2 regions of the Micromonospora sp. NPDC047074 genome follow, and region 2 is predicted to be linked to the other one. Evidence: riboswitches for the same ligand, from Rfam matches in the RefSeq annotation. Region 2 holds a riboswitch; the other holds the start of a gene.
What was found. Region 2 has a riboswitch for cobalamin ahead of ABZ809_RS03555 (acyl-CoA thioesterase). Riboswitches for the same ligand answer to the same signal wherever they lie in the genome.
Positions count from the first base shown of each region.

Region 1: it holds a riboswitch for cobalamin, as region 2 does, so the genes downstream of both, ABZ809_RS18265 (ribonucleoside-diphosphate reductase subunit alpha) here and ABZ809_RS03555 (acyl-CoA thioesterase) in region 2, are expected to answer to the same signal.

Region 1 is NZ_JBEYVB010000013.1:60,452-68,012, forward strand. Features, by position in the region: gene ABZ809_RS18265 (ribonucleoside-diphosphate reductase subunit alpha) at 1-2,099, opposite strand, end outside; cobalamin riboswitch at 2,318-2,536, opposite strand; gene ABZ809_RS18270 (hypothetical protein) at 2,850-3,293, shown strand; gene ABZ809_RS18275 (endonuclease/exonuclease/phosphatase family protein) at 3,314-4,429, opposite strand; gene ABZ809_RS18280 (glycosyltransferase) at 4,426-5,463, opposite strand; gene ABZ809_RS18285 (glycosyltransferase family 2 protein) at 5,460-6,473, opposite strand; gene ABZ809_RS18290 (UbiA prenyltransferase family protein) at 6,470-7,438, opposite strand; gene ABZ809_RS18295 (NAD-dependent epimerase/dehydratase family protein) at 7,450-7,561, opposite strand, start outside.
Region 2 is NZ_JBEYVB010000001.1:754,259-761,819, forward strand. Features, by position in the region: gene ABZ809_RS03525 (ABC transporter ATP-binding protein) at 1-188, shown strand, start outside; gene ABZ809_RS03530 (DUF6297 family protein) at 196-1,602, shown strand; gene ABZ809_RS03535 (AraC family transcriptional regulator) at 1,627-2,559, opposite strand; gene ABZ809_RS03540 (NADP-dependent oxidoreductase) at 2,648-3,571, shown strand; gene ABZ809_RS03545 (hypothetical protein) at 3,846-4,238, shown strand; gene def (peptide deformylase) at 4,448-4,993, opposite strand; gene ABZ809_RS03555 (acyl-CoA thioesterase) at 5,086-5,598, opposite strand; cobalamin riboswitch at 5,716-5,931, opposite strand; gene ABZ809_RS03560 (pyridoxamine 5'-phosphate oxidase family protein) at 6,288-6,728, shown strand; gene ABZ809_RS03565 (RNA pseudouridine synthase) at 6,953-7,561, shown strand, end outside.

The sequences.
Region 1 (7,561 bases), on a different contig from region 2:
TGGGACTGGTCGACGAAGGGAGCGCGGGCGGCGGCCAGGTCGATCAGGGCCCGCTGCGGCAGCTCCCAGGCGGTGCGGAACAGCGTACGGACCTCGGCCGGCAGCTCCGCGACGTCCTGCACGGACCCCTCGGCGCGCTTGATCGCCGACCGGACCCGCTCGGTCCACAGGCCACGGGCCTTCAGCTCGCGTACGAGCGCGGTGTTGACCTGGAGGAACTCGCCGGACAGCGTCTCGCGCTTGAACAGGTTGGACACCTGCGGCTCGATGCACTCGTAGCAGCCGGCGATCGAGGCGATGGTGGCGGTGGGCGCGATCGCCACCAGCAGCGAGTTGCGCAACCCGTGCGCGGCGACCCGCTCCCGCAGGGCCGTCCACCGCGCGGTCTGGGTGCCCGGTACGCCCCACAGGTCGGGTTGCAGCCGCCCGCGCGCCGCCCGGGTCTGCCCGTACGCCGGATGGGCGCCGAGGCGCTCCGCCAGGTCGGCGGAGGTCTCCAGGGCGGTCAGGTACAGCTCCTCGCTGATCCGGGTGGACAGCTCCCGCGCCGCCGGCGAGTCGAACGGCAGCCGCAGCGCGAAGAACACGTCCTGCAGGCCCATCAGCCCGAGGCCGACCGGCCGCCAGCGGGGGTTGCTCGCCGCGGCCTGCGGCGTCGGGTAGTAGTTGATGTCGATGACCCGGTCGAGGAACGTCACCGCCGTGCGGACCGTGGCGCGCAGCCGCGCCCAGTCGAGCCCGTCGGCGGTGAGGTGGGCGGCGAGGTTGACCGAGCCGAGGTTGCACACGGCGGTCTCGGTGTCGCTGGACACCTCGATGATCTCGGTGCACAGGTTGGACAGGTGCACCACGTTGCCCGGCTCGGCGGTCTGGTTGCACAACCGGTTCGCGGCGTCCTTGAACGTCATCCACCCGTTGCCGGTCTGGGCCAGGGTGCGCATCATCCGCCCGTACAGCTCCCGCGCCGGGACCTGCCGCACGTACCGGCCCTGTTCCTCGGCCGCCCGGTACGCCGCGTCGAACTCCTCCCCCCACAGGTCCGGCAGCTCCGGCACCACGTCCGGGTCGAACAGCGACCACACCCCGTCGGCCTCCACCCGCCGCATGAACTCGTCCGGGATCCAGTTGGCCAGGTTGAGGTTGTGGGTGCGCCGGGCGTCCTCGCCGGTGTTGTCCCGCAGTTGGAGGAACTCCTCGACGTCCGGGTGCCACGGCTCCAGGTAGACGCAGGCCGCACCCTTGCGCCGGCCGCCCTGGTTGACCGCCGCCACCGAGGCGTCCAGCGTCCGCAGCCACGGCACGATCCCGTTGGACTGCCCGTTGGTGCCCCTGATCAGCGCGCCCCGGGAGCGCACCCGGGAGAACCCGATGCCGATGCCGCCGGCGAACTTCGACAGGTTCGCCACCTGCGCGTACCGCTGGTAGATCGAGTCGAGTTCGTCACGTGGCGAGTCGACGAGGTAGCAGGACGACATCTGGGTGTGCCGGGTGCCGGAGTTGAACAACGTCGGTGAACTCGGCAGGTACGCCAGGCTCGACATCAGCCGGTAGAACTCGATCGCCTCGTCCGGGGCCTGGGACAGGCCGCAGGCGACCCGCAGCAGCCAGTACTGCGGCGTCTCCACCACCAGCCGGCTGGTCGGGTGCCGCAGCAGGTACCGGTCGTACACCGTCCGCAGGCCGAAGTACTCGAACCGCAGGTCGCCGCGCGGGTCCACGGCGTCGTCGAGGGCGGCGGCGTGGGCGGCGACGAACGCCGCGGTGCCGTCACCGACCAGGCCCTCGGCGTGGCCCCGACGGATCGCCTCGCTGAAGGAGCCGATGCCCTGCCGGCGGACCTCCTTGTCGACGTAGCCGGCCAGCAGGCGGGCGGCCAGCCGCGAGTACTGCGGTTCCTCACCGATCATCTCGGCCGCGGTCTGGATGGACAGCCGGTCCAGCTCGGCGGTCGTCGCCCCGTCGTACAGGCCGCTGATCGTCCGGGTCGCCACCCGCAGCGGATCGACGTCGGCGAGGTCGTCGGCCCACCGCCCGACGGCGCGCACGATCCGGTTGACGTCGACCGGCTCGGTGCCGCCATCACGCTTGCGGACGTGCATCTGCGTCCGCCGCTGGCCCGGCAGGGCCGCGTCGTCGGCCCCCGCACCGGCGGTCGGAACAACTTCGGTGACTGTCACCACTCACTCCTCGCGAGCCTTGATCCCAGACGGATTTCCTGGGCGCGCGGGGAGCGGACACCGACGACCGACGCGCCTTGGGCGCGCGGTCGGGATGGCGTCGGCCGTCCCACGCGGCCTCGGACCGCCGTGCGCCCGGCGCGGGCGTACGGCGCGCTGGCAGGTCTTCGGACTCGCGGGCAGGACCGGAGGGCGTCCGGTCTCCTACTGGCCGTCGCTTCCCAGGCCACTCCCGGCCCAGTGCTGATGACGGCGGTCGTTCCCACTCACCGCTGCGGGGCAGTCCCGGACTTCCACCGGGTTCCCTCTTGCCTCGACCGCTCGGGCTGAGCGGCCGAACCAGCTGCGCTCGACACCATATATAGGGACAGCACCGTTGTCACACCCCACATGTCGCCCCCGGGCGTGTCGTCGGCTACTCCGATGACGGCCGTCGATCGCCCCCGGCCGAACCGGCGCGGACGGTTGCTCGGCGCCCCCGATCGCGCCGGCGAATCCCACCGAGGCGAGGTGGGCGGCGGCCGGCGAGAGCCCTTTCATAGACGTCCTACAGTGTCCCGTGTGCGACGGAGAGTGAGAGACGGGGGCGGTGAGGTGGGTTCTGATGCAGTCCCGCCCGGCGGGATCCCGTCGGCGGCCGGTGGGGCCAGGGTTCGTGATGTGGTCCGCGACGTGGTGACCGCAATCGCCCCGGAGGAGCTTCCGCTCGTGGGCGGGCTGTCCAGTCTCGACGACGCCGAGGTCGCGCGGCGGCTGGTCCGCCGGAGCCGGACGCGGGAGCCCCTGGGTTTCGGGCTCGGCGAGATCGTGGCGCTGGCGACGCCCGTGGTGTGGCTGGTGGTCGACGAGACGGCCAGGCGGGTGGCGGGCGCCGGGGTGGACGGCGCGGCCCGTCGGCTGAGCCCCCTGCTGCGCAGAATCCTGCGTCGGAAGGCGGCGCCCGTGACCGTGCCGCCGCTGACCCGTGCGCAACTCGGTGAGGTGCGGCACCGGGTGCTGGAGGCGGCTGCCCAACAGGGCTTCGACGAGGCACGCGCCACGGCGATCGCCGACGCGGTGGTGGCCAGGCTGGCGCTGGTCGGCGACGGCGGCGCGACGGAGGAACCCGCCCCGTGACCGGGGTGCCCGCCGCGCCGTCAACCGCCGCCCAGCGACACCACCAGTTCCTGGGGGCGGTGGTCGGACACCCCGCGCCCGTCGCCGAAGCGGTAGGAGTGCACCCGCACCTCCGGCGAGACGAGCGCCCAGTCGAGCCGCCACCAGCGCGGCCAGCCGGGGCTGTCCGCCCAGCTCGCCGGGTACAGCGACGGCATCGCGTAGCTCGCGTCGCGCAGCCCGTCGGGCAGCTTGCGCAGGTCGCCCATCGCCGGGCTGGTGTTCAGGTCCCCGGCGAGCAGCACCGGGTGCGGGTTGGCCCGCACGTCCCGGGCCAACGCCCGCCACTGCGGTTCCCGCTGGGCGCGCTGCTCCCGCAGCACCCGGTAGAAGTCGCCGTCGAGCAGGCCGTGCTCGGGTGACAACTGCACGGGCAGGTGCAGGTTGTACATCGACAGCACCCGGCCGCCGCCGACGTCCAGGTCGGTACGCAGGGTCTTGTAGCGCCACTGGTCGCCGGCCGCGGCGACCGCCGGTGGCAGGTCGACCGCCTCCAGCGGCACCTGCCGCAGCACGGGCAGCCGGGAGACGGTGACCAGCTCGCCGGCGACCACCACGTGGAAGCCGGGGAACTCGGCGCGCAGCCGGTCGAGCGTGGCGGCCGTCGGCCCGGCCGTCCTCTCGTACCAGTACTCCTGCAACAGGTAGACGTCGGCGTCGGCGTCCCGCAACCGCCGGTACAGCGCCTCGGTCTCGCCGCCCTCGTCCCAGTAGCCGGTGTTCCAGGCGAACACGCGCAGGGCCTCGGCCGGGGCGACGCCGTCCCCGCCCTGCCACCGGCGGACGTTGATCCCGCTCTGCGTCGCGCCGAGCAGCAGCGCGGCGGCGGCGAGCAGCGCCACCGCGCCGCGCCGCCGCCGGCTCACCGCCGCGCCGGCACCCAGCGCCAGGGGCACGAGGAGGAAGGCCAGCGGCGGCACGGCGTCCACCGCGAGCCAGAGCCACCAGCGCCCGCTGACCGCCAGGTGCACGGCGGTGAACACGAGCCAGAGCGCCGAGGCGCCGAGCAGGACCGCCGCCGGCCAACGCCGTGGCGACGCGGGGACGCGTGCCGCCGGCGGAGTGCCGGCGTCGGTCACCGGCGCGGCGGTCGTCACGCCGATTCCCACCGCGCGGTGCCGTCGACCGGGAACGAGGCGTCGTAGAGCTGCCGGAAGGTCCGGGACAGCAGCCACTGCGCCGCGCCGGTCGCCACCCCCGCCGTGATCGTGACGTTGACCAGGAAGTGCAACGCGGCGAAGCCGAGCAGGAACGGCAACCCGTGGCGGCGCAGGACGAATCGGTACATCCCGGCGTCACACGCCAGGGAGGCCGCGAGCAGCCCGACCGGCAGCACCGCCCCCCACGGCCCCAGCAGCAGTGGTACGGCCGACGCGGGCAGGGCGGCGAACGCGGCGAGGCTGCCCCAGGCGCGCGAGGCGGTCTCGAATCCCTTGCTGAAGCGCCGCGCCCGGGCGTACAGCGGAATGCGCAGCCGCCCCCGGTGGAACAGCTTGCGCAGCAGCCCGGACAACTCGTGGTCGTGGTCGTGCCGCCCGTGCACCCGCGAGGTGAGCAGCATCCGGTGCCGGCGGGTCAGCCGGTAGCCGTAGTCGACCTCCTCGGTCTGCCGCAGGGCCGGGTTGAACGGCCCGACCTCGTCGTACACGGTCCGCCGGATGACGCACATGGCGGGGAAGAGGAACGACACGTCGCCCTCCGAGCTGATCGACCAGTAGTGGTACTGCAGGCCACGATATCGGGAGACCACGGTGTCGTGGAGCAACGGCTCGGCGTCCTGGATCCCGCAGACCGCCCCGATCGTGGGGTCCTCGACGAGGATCCGTACCGCGGTGGCCACCGCGTCCGGCGCCAGCGCCAGGTCGGAGTCGACGTAGCAGATCAGGTCGCCCTGGGTGTACGCGGCGCCGATGTTGCGGGCGGTGCCACAGCCGCCGTTCGCCCCGGTGCTGACGACGGGGACGCCGAGGGCGCTGGCCACCGCCACGGACTGGTCCGTGCTGCAGTCGTCGACCATCAGCAGCTCGACGTTCGGGTAGGTCTGGTCGAGGATGGAGCGCAGGCACAGGTCCAGCGACTCGGCGTAGTTGTAGTTCGGCACGATCACCGAAACCAGCGGGTGCTCGTTCATCGGGTGGCGACCTCCGGGCGGTCGTAGAGCCGCCGGAACCGGCCCGAGGTCAGCCACGCGACCACGCCAGAGGCCGCGGCGGCGGCGATGACCAGATTCAGGAAGAAGTGCATCGCGACGAAGTAGACCAGAAACAGCGGCCCGCGTTCGGCCCGGACGAACCGGTACATCGGCAGGTCCCCGGCGACGAAGGCGACGAACGCGGCCAGCGGCACCGCCAGGAGGGCCGGGCCGAGCAGCAGGGGCAGGGCGAGGGTGAGCAGGGTCAGCGGGGCGGCGATGCTGACCCAGGCCCGGGGGCCGCTGCGGAGCCCGCCGGGGAACTCCGGCTTGCGGGCGTACATCGGGATGTGCAGCGCCGTGCGGGTGAACACCTTGCGCACCAGCACCCCCAGCTCGTGGTCGTGGTCGTGCACGCCGCGCACCCGTGGGGAGAGCAGGATCTGGTAGCGCTGCGCGAGCCGCATGCCGTAGTCGGCGTTCTCAGTCTCCCGCAGTCGGGGGTTGAACGGCCCGATCTCGGCGAACACCCGCGCCGGGACGGCCAGCAGCGCGGTGTAGAGCGTCATGATCCGGCCCTCGTCGGCGATCAGCCAGTAGGACTGCTGCAGGCAGCGGTACTCCTCCAGCAGGCTGTCCCGGATCAGCGGCACCGGGTCGTAGTTGCCGCAGACCGCCCCGATCGTCGGGTCGGCGGTCAGCAGCTCGACCGCGTTCGCCACCGCGTCCGGCTTGGCCGCCACGTCGGAGTCGATGAAGAACAGGATCTCCCCCGTCGCGGTCGCCGCGCCGAGGTTGCGGGCCGCGGCCGGCCCGCCGTTGCGGGGCGTACGCACCACCCGCGCCCCGTGCGCCTCGGCGACCGCGACCGAGTCGTCGGTGCTGCAGTCGTCCACCACGATGATCTCCAGGTGGGGGTACGTCTGCCGCCGCATCGAGTCGAGGCACAGGTGCAGCGCACGGGCGTAGTTGTAGTTCGGCACGATGACCGACACCAGGGGATGGTTCATCTGTCCGTCCAGGTCAGCAGGTGTGGATAGCGGGCGGTTATCTGTGCCAGGGCCAGCGTGGCGCCGGCCAGTACGGCGCAGCCGACGATCATCCGGTCGCGCAGCAGGATCCGGATCGGGTCGCCGCCGGTGCGCAGCACCAGGACCGCCTGGAGGTAGCGGAAGGCGGCGAGCAGCCCCAGCGGCACGACGATCGCGAGCGCGACGGGTGGATAGGCGTCGACCGGCGCGTCGACGTGCAGGTAGAGCAGGAAGGCGGTGCCGGCCAGCGAGGCGGTGAGGCCGAGCAGGTGGTCGGCGAGCAGCAGGTTGTACCCGGCCAGTGCCGGCCGGTGCGGCGCGCCGAGGGCGGCCAGCTCGTGCCGGCGCTTGCCGAGGACGAGCACCAGGCAGCCGCTGAACACCGCGGTCAGCAGCAGGCTGGACGCCTCCGCGCCGGTCGCGGCGTAGCCCTGCAGGACCCGCAGCACGAAGCCGGCGGAGACCACGCAGACGTCCAGCAGCGGCACGTGCTTGAGCCACCTGCTGTACGCGGTGCTCAGCGCCAGGTAGGCGACCAGCGGCCACCAGGGGATCGACGGCCCGCTGAGGGTCAGCGCGGTCAGCAGCGCCGCGAGGACGACCGCGTACCCGACGGCCACCGGCACCGATACGTGCCCGGCGGCGATCGGCCGGCGCCGTTTGTCCGGGTGCGCCCGGTCCAGGCGATGGTCGGCGATGTCGTTGACGACGTAGATCACCGACGACGCGAGCGTGAACGCGGCCACCGCCCAGACGCACCGCCACAGGGCGGTCGCCGTCCACACCGGTGTGTCGGTCAACGCCAGCGGGACGGCGAGCAGGTTCTTGACGGCGTGGCCCGGCCGGGCGAGCGCCACGAGGTGTCGCAGGAGCGTGGGCAGGCGCGCGACGCGTCCGGCGGCGACCGGGGCGACCGGCTCCACCACGCTTTCGACGGCGGTCATCGGGGCCCCTGTCAGAAGAAGATCTTCGCGGCGGCCAGGGCGCCCTGCCGCCAGGGATCACGGCTGGTCCGTCCCTCCCGCGCCGGCCGGTCGCGGTGCCGCTCGGCCCGCCACCACTCGAAG
Region 2 (7,561 bases):
GCTTCGTCCGCCCCCGGGGCCTGCTCGTCCTCGACGAGCCCGAGCAGCGGCTCGACGTGCGGGGCCGCGACTGGCTCGCGGACCGGCTGCTGCGGGAGAAGGCCGCCGGGACGGCGGTGCTGATGGCCTCGCACGACACCGAACTCATCGAACGGATCGCGGACCGGCGCATCGAGATCGGCGCCTGACGTGGCGGTGACGACGACCACGCGACCGGCGGCCGGCCCGACCGCGAGGCAGGTGCGCGGGTGGCTGCGCCGGTCCCGCCGCCGGCACCACACCGGTTCGCTCGGTGACACCCTCACCGACATCTACGTGGTCGTCCTGTTCGTCGGGATGTACGGCTGGTTCGCGGTCAGCGGGCTGCGCGGCCAGCTCGGGTCGACGCCGCCCGCGCGGGTCGACACCGCCGACCGCTACTGGATCGCCGTCGCCCTCGCGCTGGCCGGTGCCGGGCTCGTGTGGCGGGCCGTGCGGGTGTTCGGCCCGCTCCTGGTGACTCCCGCGGCGCAGGCGTGGGTGGTCAGCGCGCCGCTGGACCGCCGGTCCTGGCTGCTGCCCCGCTTCGGCTGGCTGGTGCTGGGCGCGTCCGCCGGCGCCGGCCTGATCGGCGCGGCGGCGGCGTTCACCGGCGGGTCCGACAGCGCCGTCGAGTTGGGTTGGGCGGCCCTGGCGGGAGTGGCCTGCGGTGCCACCGGTGTGTCGGCGAGTGTCGTCGCCCAGGCGGCCCGGCGCGAGCCACGCTGGGCCCGGCTGGTCGGCACGGGCCTGGTCGCCGCCGGCATCCTGGTGTCGCTGCTGGTCGTGCTCGGGCACCTCGCCGGGTTCTCGATCCCCCGCCCGCCGGTGTCGTCGACCGTCCTGGTGGGCCTGCTGGCGTCACCGGTGGCGGTGCTGGTCACGGCGCGGGCCCAGCGGGCGCTCGGCGCGGTCGACCGGGCATCGCTCACGGCCGGCGCCCAGTACGCCGACGCCGCCGCGCACGCGGCCGTGCTGCTCGACCCGAGCACGCTGGCCGCCCTGGTGGAGGGCCGGCGCTGGCGTTCCATCGGGCGCGTACGCAGCCGGCGCTTCCGCCCCGGCGGCCGGTTCGCGGTGCTGGTGCAGGCCGACCTCCGCCGGACCTTCCGGCATCCCAGCGCGGTCGCGGTGTGGGCCGCGCTGCTGCTGGCGACGTACGCCGTCGCAGTGGCCGTGCCGTCGATCGAGGCCGCCGCGTTCGTGATCCTCGCGTACCTGGCGACGAACCGACTGGCCGGCGGGCTGCGGACGGTCAGCCGCTCGCCGGGCCTGCGCCGGGCCCTCGGCGGCCACGAGACCGTCCTGAACCTGGCCCATGTCGTGGTCCCCGCTGTCGGGGCCGTGGTGTGGTATTTCGCGGCGCTGCCGGGGGTGCGGCCGGGGGTCGGCCTGATCGACCTGCTGCTCCTGCCGGGGGTGGTGGCGGCAACCTGCTGGGGCGCCACCCGGCCACCCCTGCGCCATGACGGCGTCGTCGTCGTGACGCCGTTCACGATGATCCCGGTCGACCTGATGCGTCAGGTGCTGCGCGGGCCCGACCTCGTCGCCGTGCTCGTCATCGTCCAGTGGCTCCTCGGCTGACCGACGCAGGCGCCCGTGCCGTCGCTACCCGGCCCGGCGGTACCTGCCGGGGGCGGTGCCGTGCTGGCGTTTGAACGCGCTGGCGAAGGCGAATTCCGACACGTAACCGACCTGGCCCGCGATGGCGCTCAGCGGCGCGTCGGACTCGCGGAGCAGCCGGGCGGCGGTGGTCATCCGCCACCAGGTCAGGTAGCTCAGCGGCGGTTGACCGACGAGGGCGGTGAAGCGGCGGGCGAACGGTGCCCGGGACAGCCCCGCCTCGGCGGCCAGCGTGGCGACCGTCCAGGGGTGTGCCGGATCGCGGTGCATGGCCTGTAACGCGGTGCAGGTGGCCGGGTCGTTGAGTGCCGCCGCCCAGCCGGTGGCGGTCCCGGCGGGCTGCTCGTCGAACCAGATGCGCAGCATGTACAGCAGCAGCGTGTCGAGCAGTGCGGGGACGATGGCGTCCGTGCCGAGGCGGGGCCGTTCCAGCTCGGCGGCGAGCAGTTCCACGGTGGCGCGCAGCGCGGGATACCGCCCGAGGTGCGCGGGCAGGTGGATGAGTTCGGGCAGGCCGCGCAGCAGCGGATGGGCGCGGGCGGGGTCGAGCTGGTAGGCGCCGCAGAGCGTCACGGTGGCCGGTGCATCGCCGCCGGGCACGCCGACGGCGTCGAACCTGTGGCGCTGGAGCAACCGCGGGTCGTCCGGGTCGCAGGCGGCTGCGACCGGTGCGGTCGACGGACTGTCCGCCAGGGTGTGCCCGCGCCCATGCGGCAGGAACACCACATCCCCGGGGGCCAGCGGCATGGGGTCGGTGTCCGGCGGGATGAGCCAGCACTGTCCCTGCAGGATCACCTGGAAGCCGGCGGACCCGGGCACGGACGCGAACCGCTGGGCCCACGGGGCGTGCCACGCCACCCGCGCCGAGCGCGGCTGTCCGGTCCGCATCACCGCAATCACGTCGCTGAGTACGTCCACAGGAACAGTATCGGCAGGGAGACGATCGGATATGAATGGAGGATCCGTGCGCATGGTCCGTCCCTTGCCGCCCCCATAGGTTCGAGCCATGAGAGCCGCGAGAATCCACGGGTACGGCGACGCGTCCGTCATCCGGTACGAAGAGGTCCCCCGCCCCGCACCCGGGCCGGGCCAGGTGCTGCTCCAGGTCGCGGCCACCTCGTTCAACCCGACCGAGATCGCGCTGCGCTCCGGACTGCTGCACTCGATGTTTCCGCTGGACCTGCCCCACACGCTCGGCTGGGATGTCGCCGGCACCGTGGTCGAGATCGGCGAGAACGTGCGTACTCTCGCCGTCGGCGACCGGGTCATCGGGCGGATCGACGGCGGCGGGACCGCGGCCGAGTACGTCGCCGCCCCGGCCGACAGCCTTGTTCCGGCACCCACCGCCATTCCCCTCGCCGAGGCCGCCGCCATCCCTCTTGCTGGCCTGACCGCCTGGCAGGCGGTGTTCGAGCACGCCCGCGTGACGCCCGGGCAGCGGGTGCTCGTCAACGGCGCGGGTGGCGGCATCGGCGGGTTCGCCGTCCAGCTCGCCAGGCACGCCGGTGCGAAGGTCATCGCCACGGCCAGTCCGCGCAGCGCAGCCGTGGTCCGCCAGCTCGGGGCCGACCGGACCATCGACTACACGGCCGCACCCGTCGGCGATGCGCTGGACGAGCCGGTCGACATCGTGCTTAACCTCGTCGCGATCAGCCCGCAGCGGGCCGCTGCCCTGGTGCCGTTGGTGCGGCCGGGCGGCGTCCTCGTCTCCGCCACCATCCCGGTCGAACCGGCCCCCGGCACCCCGGTCACGGCGGTGCGCTTCGTGGCGCGCAATGACACCACCCAGCTCGCCGCACTGGTGGAACTCGTCGACGCCGGCGCAGTCCGCGTCGACGTCGCGGCGTCCCGTCCGCTCGCCGACCTGGCGTCGGTGCATCGGGACGCCGAGGCCGGCCGCACGCGAGGCAAGATCATCCTTGTCCCGTGAATCGAGGTCACCGAGGAGCAGCAGGCTGGTGTGGCCGCCGGAGACGATCGATGCGACACAGCGTGCAGGTAGGGACTGTGTTCGAGTCGGCTGACTGGCGCGGAGGCCCGTGCCGTCGCGTCATCGCTACCCGGCCCGGCGGCATCTGCCGCATGATCTTCCCGCCTCATGAGCCAGAAGGCACCGCCCGGCCTGCGTTCGCTGAGGCGAATGGACCGACCGGGTGATCGATTACGATCCAAGATCGTTGTCGGTCTTATGGGGAGGAATAAGCATGCGCAACACACTCAAGCGGAAGCTGACCAGCCTGGCTGGCGTCGCCGCCGTCGGCGCCGGTCTGCTCGTCGGCACCGCCAGCCCGGCCGCCGCCGCCACCTGCTCTGGTGGCCTGCTCGGCAACTGGCAGATTCGTGGGGGCTACATCTCGGTCTACTACAACTCGTCGACCGGGTACAACTGCGCGATGACCCACACCAACAATCCCGGGGTCAGCCAGTACATCTACGTCAGCATCGGCTCCGGCAACCAGAGCGATGTCGACAAGGGCAACTTCAAGTACTACGCCGGCCCGGTCAGCGTCTATGGACGTGGTCGCTGCATCAACTTCGCGGGCCAGGTCGGCGCCAGCAACCCGACCGAGGGCATCGTCAACGCCTACTGCGGCTAGTGCAGCGCCGCGTTGGTTCGCTGGGGGTGTGAGCCAGCCGGTGGGTTGAGGTAGAGGCCGCGGCGACCACCGCGGCCCGCAGGGTGTTGCGGGCCGCGGTGGAGCTGAGCTGGGTGCGTGCGGCACTGGCGCACCTCGGCCCGGTAACCGTCTGACGCGGCCCGCCCGCACCGGACTCCGCGGCGCGGGCCGGCAGGGACCGGCATCGGTCAGTTCCCGCGTGCCCCGACACCGACGCCGGGGTGCTCGGCGCTGGCGGCGAGGATCTGTTTGCGCTGCTTGACGGGGAGCCGGTCGACGTAGGCGAGGCCGTCGAGGTGGTCGACCTCGTGCTGGAAGCAGCGGGCGAGGACGCCGGTGCCGTCCAGGCGGAGCGGCTCGCCGTGCATGTCGACTCCGGTGACGGCGGCGGTGCCGGCCCGGGCCAGGTCGGCTTGTTGGCCCGGGACGGACAGGCATCCCTCGAAGTCGACCACGAGTTCCCGGTGCTCGGGCAGGTGCAGCACCGGGTTGATCACATGGGCGACGGTGTGGGTGCCGGTGGCGTCGGGGCAGTCGACGACGAAGATCCGGGCGTCGACGCCGATCTGGTTGGCGGCCAGGCCGACGCCGTGGGCGGCGTACATGCTGGCGAACATGTCGGCGACGAGTTGGGCGAGGGCGTCGTCGAAGACGGTCACCTCCGCGCAGCGGCGGTGCAGCACCGGCGTGCCGTACCGGGTGATGGGTCGTGGGGTGCCGGACTCGATCCGCACAGCTGCTCCTAGCGTGCAATTGCCAGAGCTTTGCAGCATAGGCGGACAGGCCCGGATGGTGGAGACCGGCGGTGACCGGCCGGTAACGGAGTTCAGCCCCGGACGCCGCCGTCGAGCAGGGCCCGCCGCAGCGCCAGCCGGTGCTCGCGGCGGATCTCCGCCTCGCGGTACCGGCGCCGGTCGCCGTCGGTCTGCGGCAGCAGCGGCGGCACCGTACGCGGCTGGCCGTCGTCGTCGACGGCGACCATGACCAGATGCGCGGTGGCCACGTCGGTGGGAGGCACCGCCCGGTCCCACCGGTCGGCGGTCACCTTCACGGCCACCTCCATGGAGCTACGCCCGGCCCAGGTGATCCGGGCGTCGACGTGGACGACGTCGCCGACCCGCACAGCGCGGAGAAAGGCGGTCTCGTCGATGGCGGCGGTGACCGCCGGCCCGTCGGAGTGCCGGGCGGCGACCACGCCGGCGACGGAGTCGATGAGGTTGAGGATCCGGCCTCCGTGGACCGTGCCCATCAGGTTGGTGTGGTGCTGGTCCATGATCTGCGACAGGGTCAGGTGCGAGGCCGCCGGTGGCCGGCCGGCGAGCGTGGTGGTGTCGTACATCGTGGTCCGTCCGTCCTCGGGAAGCACGCCACGAACCCGCCGGCGCGCACGTCGAGGACACGCCGCCTGGCGCGTCGCCCGCCCGACCCACCCGCGAGGTCGACGGCAGCGCACACACCCCGTGTGCGCGGCGCGGGCAGGTCTTCGGACTCGCGGGCGCGACCGGTGGTGCCGGTCTCCTACTGGCCGTCGCTTCCCGGACCTCGCGGTCCAGTGCCGGTGACGGCGGTCGTTCCCACTCACCGCTGCGGGGCAGCCCCGGACTCCCACCGGGTTCCCTCTTACGACGCCCGACCGATCACGACCGGGCGAACCAGCGCCAAGCGACACCCTACCCCGCCTGGTCATTCGCCCGTCCGTTCCGGAGCAGGCTGTGCGGCACCTCTCCCGCGGAAGGGTGCGTGGCGCAGGCGACGAACTGACCATACGGTCGAGCGGGGTGACTGCGGCCGGCCCAACGGGCTGTTCGGGCGGCTGATCGCGGAGCGGGCGGCCCGGCACGCGGAACACCAGGCGGCGGCGCCCGCCCACGCGGCCGGCACGCCAGAGCCGACCACACGGAAGCCTGACACTGGGATACTCTCCGTGCTGTCCGCATCACGTAACTGATGTCGTCGGTCGGAGGGGAATCCATGGTTGACCGGGAGCCGGTCGCGGAACCGTCCTTTGCCAGCGAGGGATCGAAGCCGATGCCCTGGTCGCAGGCGCGAGACCGGTTGGCGGAGGCGGGAGAGTTCTTCCTGTCCACCGTCCGCCCGGACGGCAGGCCGCACGCCGTGCCGTTGCTGGCGGTGTGGCTGGACGACGCCATGTACTTCTGCTCCAGCAAGTCGGCACACAAGGTCGACAACCTGGCCGCCAACCCGAACTGCGTCCTCACCGTCGGCGGGCCCGACCTCGATCTGTCGATCGAGGGCACGGCATCCCAGGTCACCGACCCGGCCACCCTGAAGCGGGTCACCGACGGCTACGGGAACAAGTACGGCTGGGAGGTGACCGTGGTCGACGGCGGGATCGACGGTGACGGGATCGGTCCGTCGCCGTACATCGTCTACGAGGTGACTCCCCGCAAGGTGATCGGCATGGACAAGGAGTCCGGCTTCAGCGCCACCCGCTGGCGGTTCGGCTGAGGCGGCCGAGTGCCCGCGCCGCGTTTCGGTAGGTCGACGGCGGCTCCGGACATGTGATCCGGCGACCGGGCGGACGTCGCCCGGCGGGAGGTCACGGCGCTCGTGGTTGGTATCCTTCGCCTGCCGGCCCCCGGGCGCTTAGACCCTCTCCCCGCGCGGCACCGCTGCGGATGCGGCCGCCGGTGACACGGAGCAACGCAGGACAGTCGAGAGCCGAGGCGACCATGACCACCTTCACCTGGTCGGCACTTCGGCGGGAGCCCGTCTACGAGGACGACCAGCTTCTCGTGCTCGACAAGCCGCCGGGCATCTCCGTGATGGGCGAGCGGCACGCGGAGTCCCTGACCGAGCTGGCTGCCGCCGCCGGCGAGCCGGTGCACTGGGTGCATCGCATCGACAAGGTCACCTCGGGGCTGCTGTTGCTGGCCAGGACGCCGTCGGCGCACGCGTCGCTGACCCGGCAGTTCGCCAGCCGGGGTGCCGACAAGCGGTATCTGGCCTGGGTCGGGGGGGCGTCGTTCCCCGACCGGGGCACCATCGACCTGCCGCTCCGGCCGGGTCGCAAGGGCACCATCCGGATCGCGGGTGACCGCCAGGCCATCCGCTACGACGCCGACCGCCGCCGCTTCGAGTTGCCGGAGTCGGCGATCGACCGGTCCAAGCCGTCGTACGAGTCACGTACCGACTTCGCGACCGCGCTGGTCAGCGGCGACCGTACGCTGTTGGTGCTCAAGCCGGTCACCGGTCGGCGCCACCAGATCCGCGTCCACCTCGCGTGGCTCGGCTTCCCGATCGTCGGAGACCCGCTGTTTCACCGTGGTCAGGAGGACCAG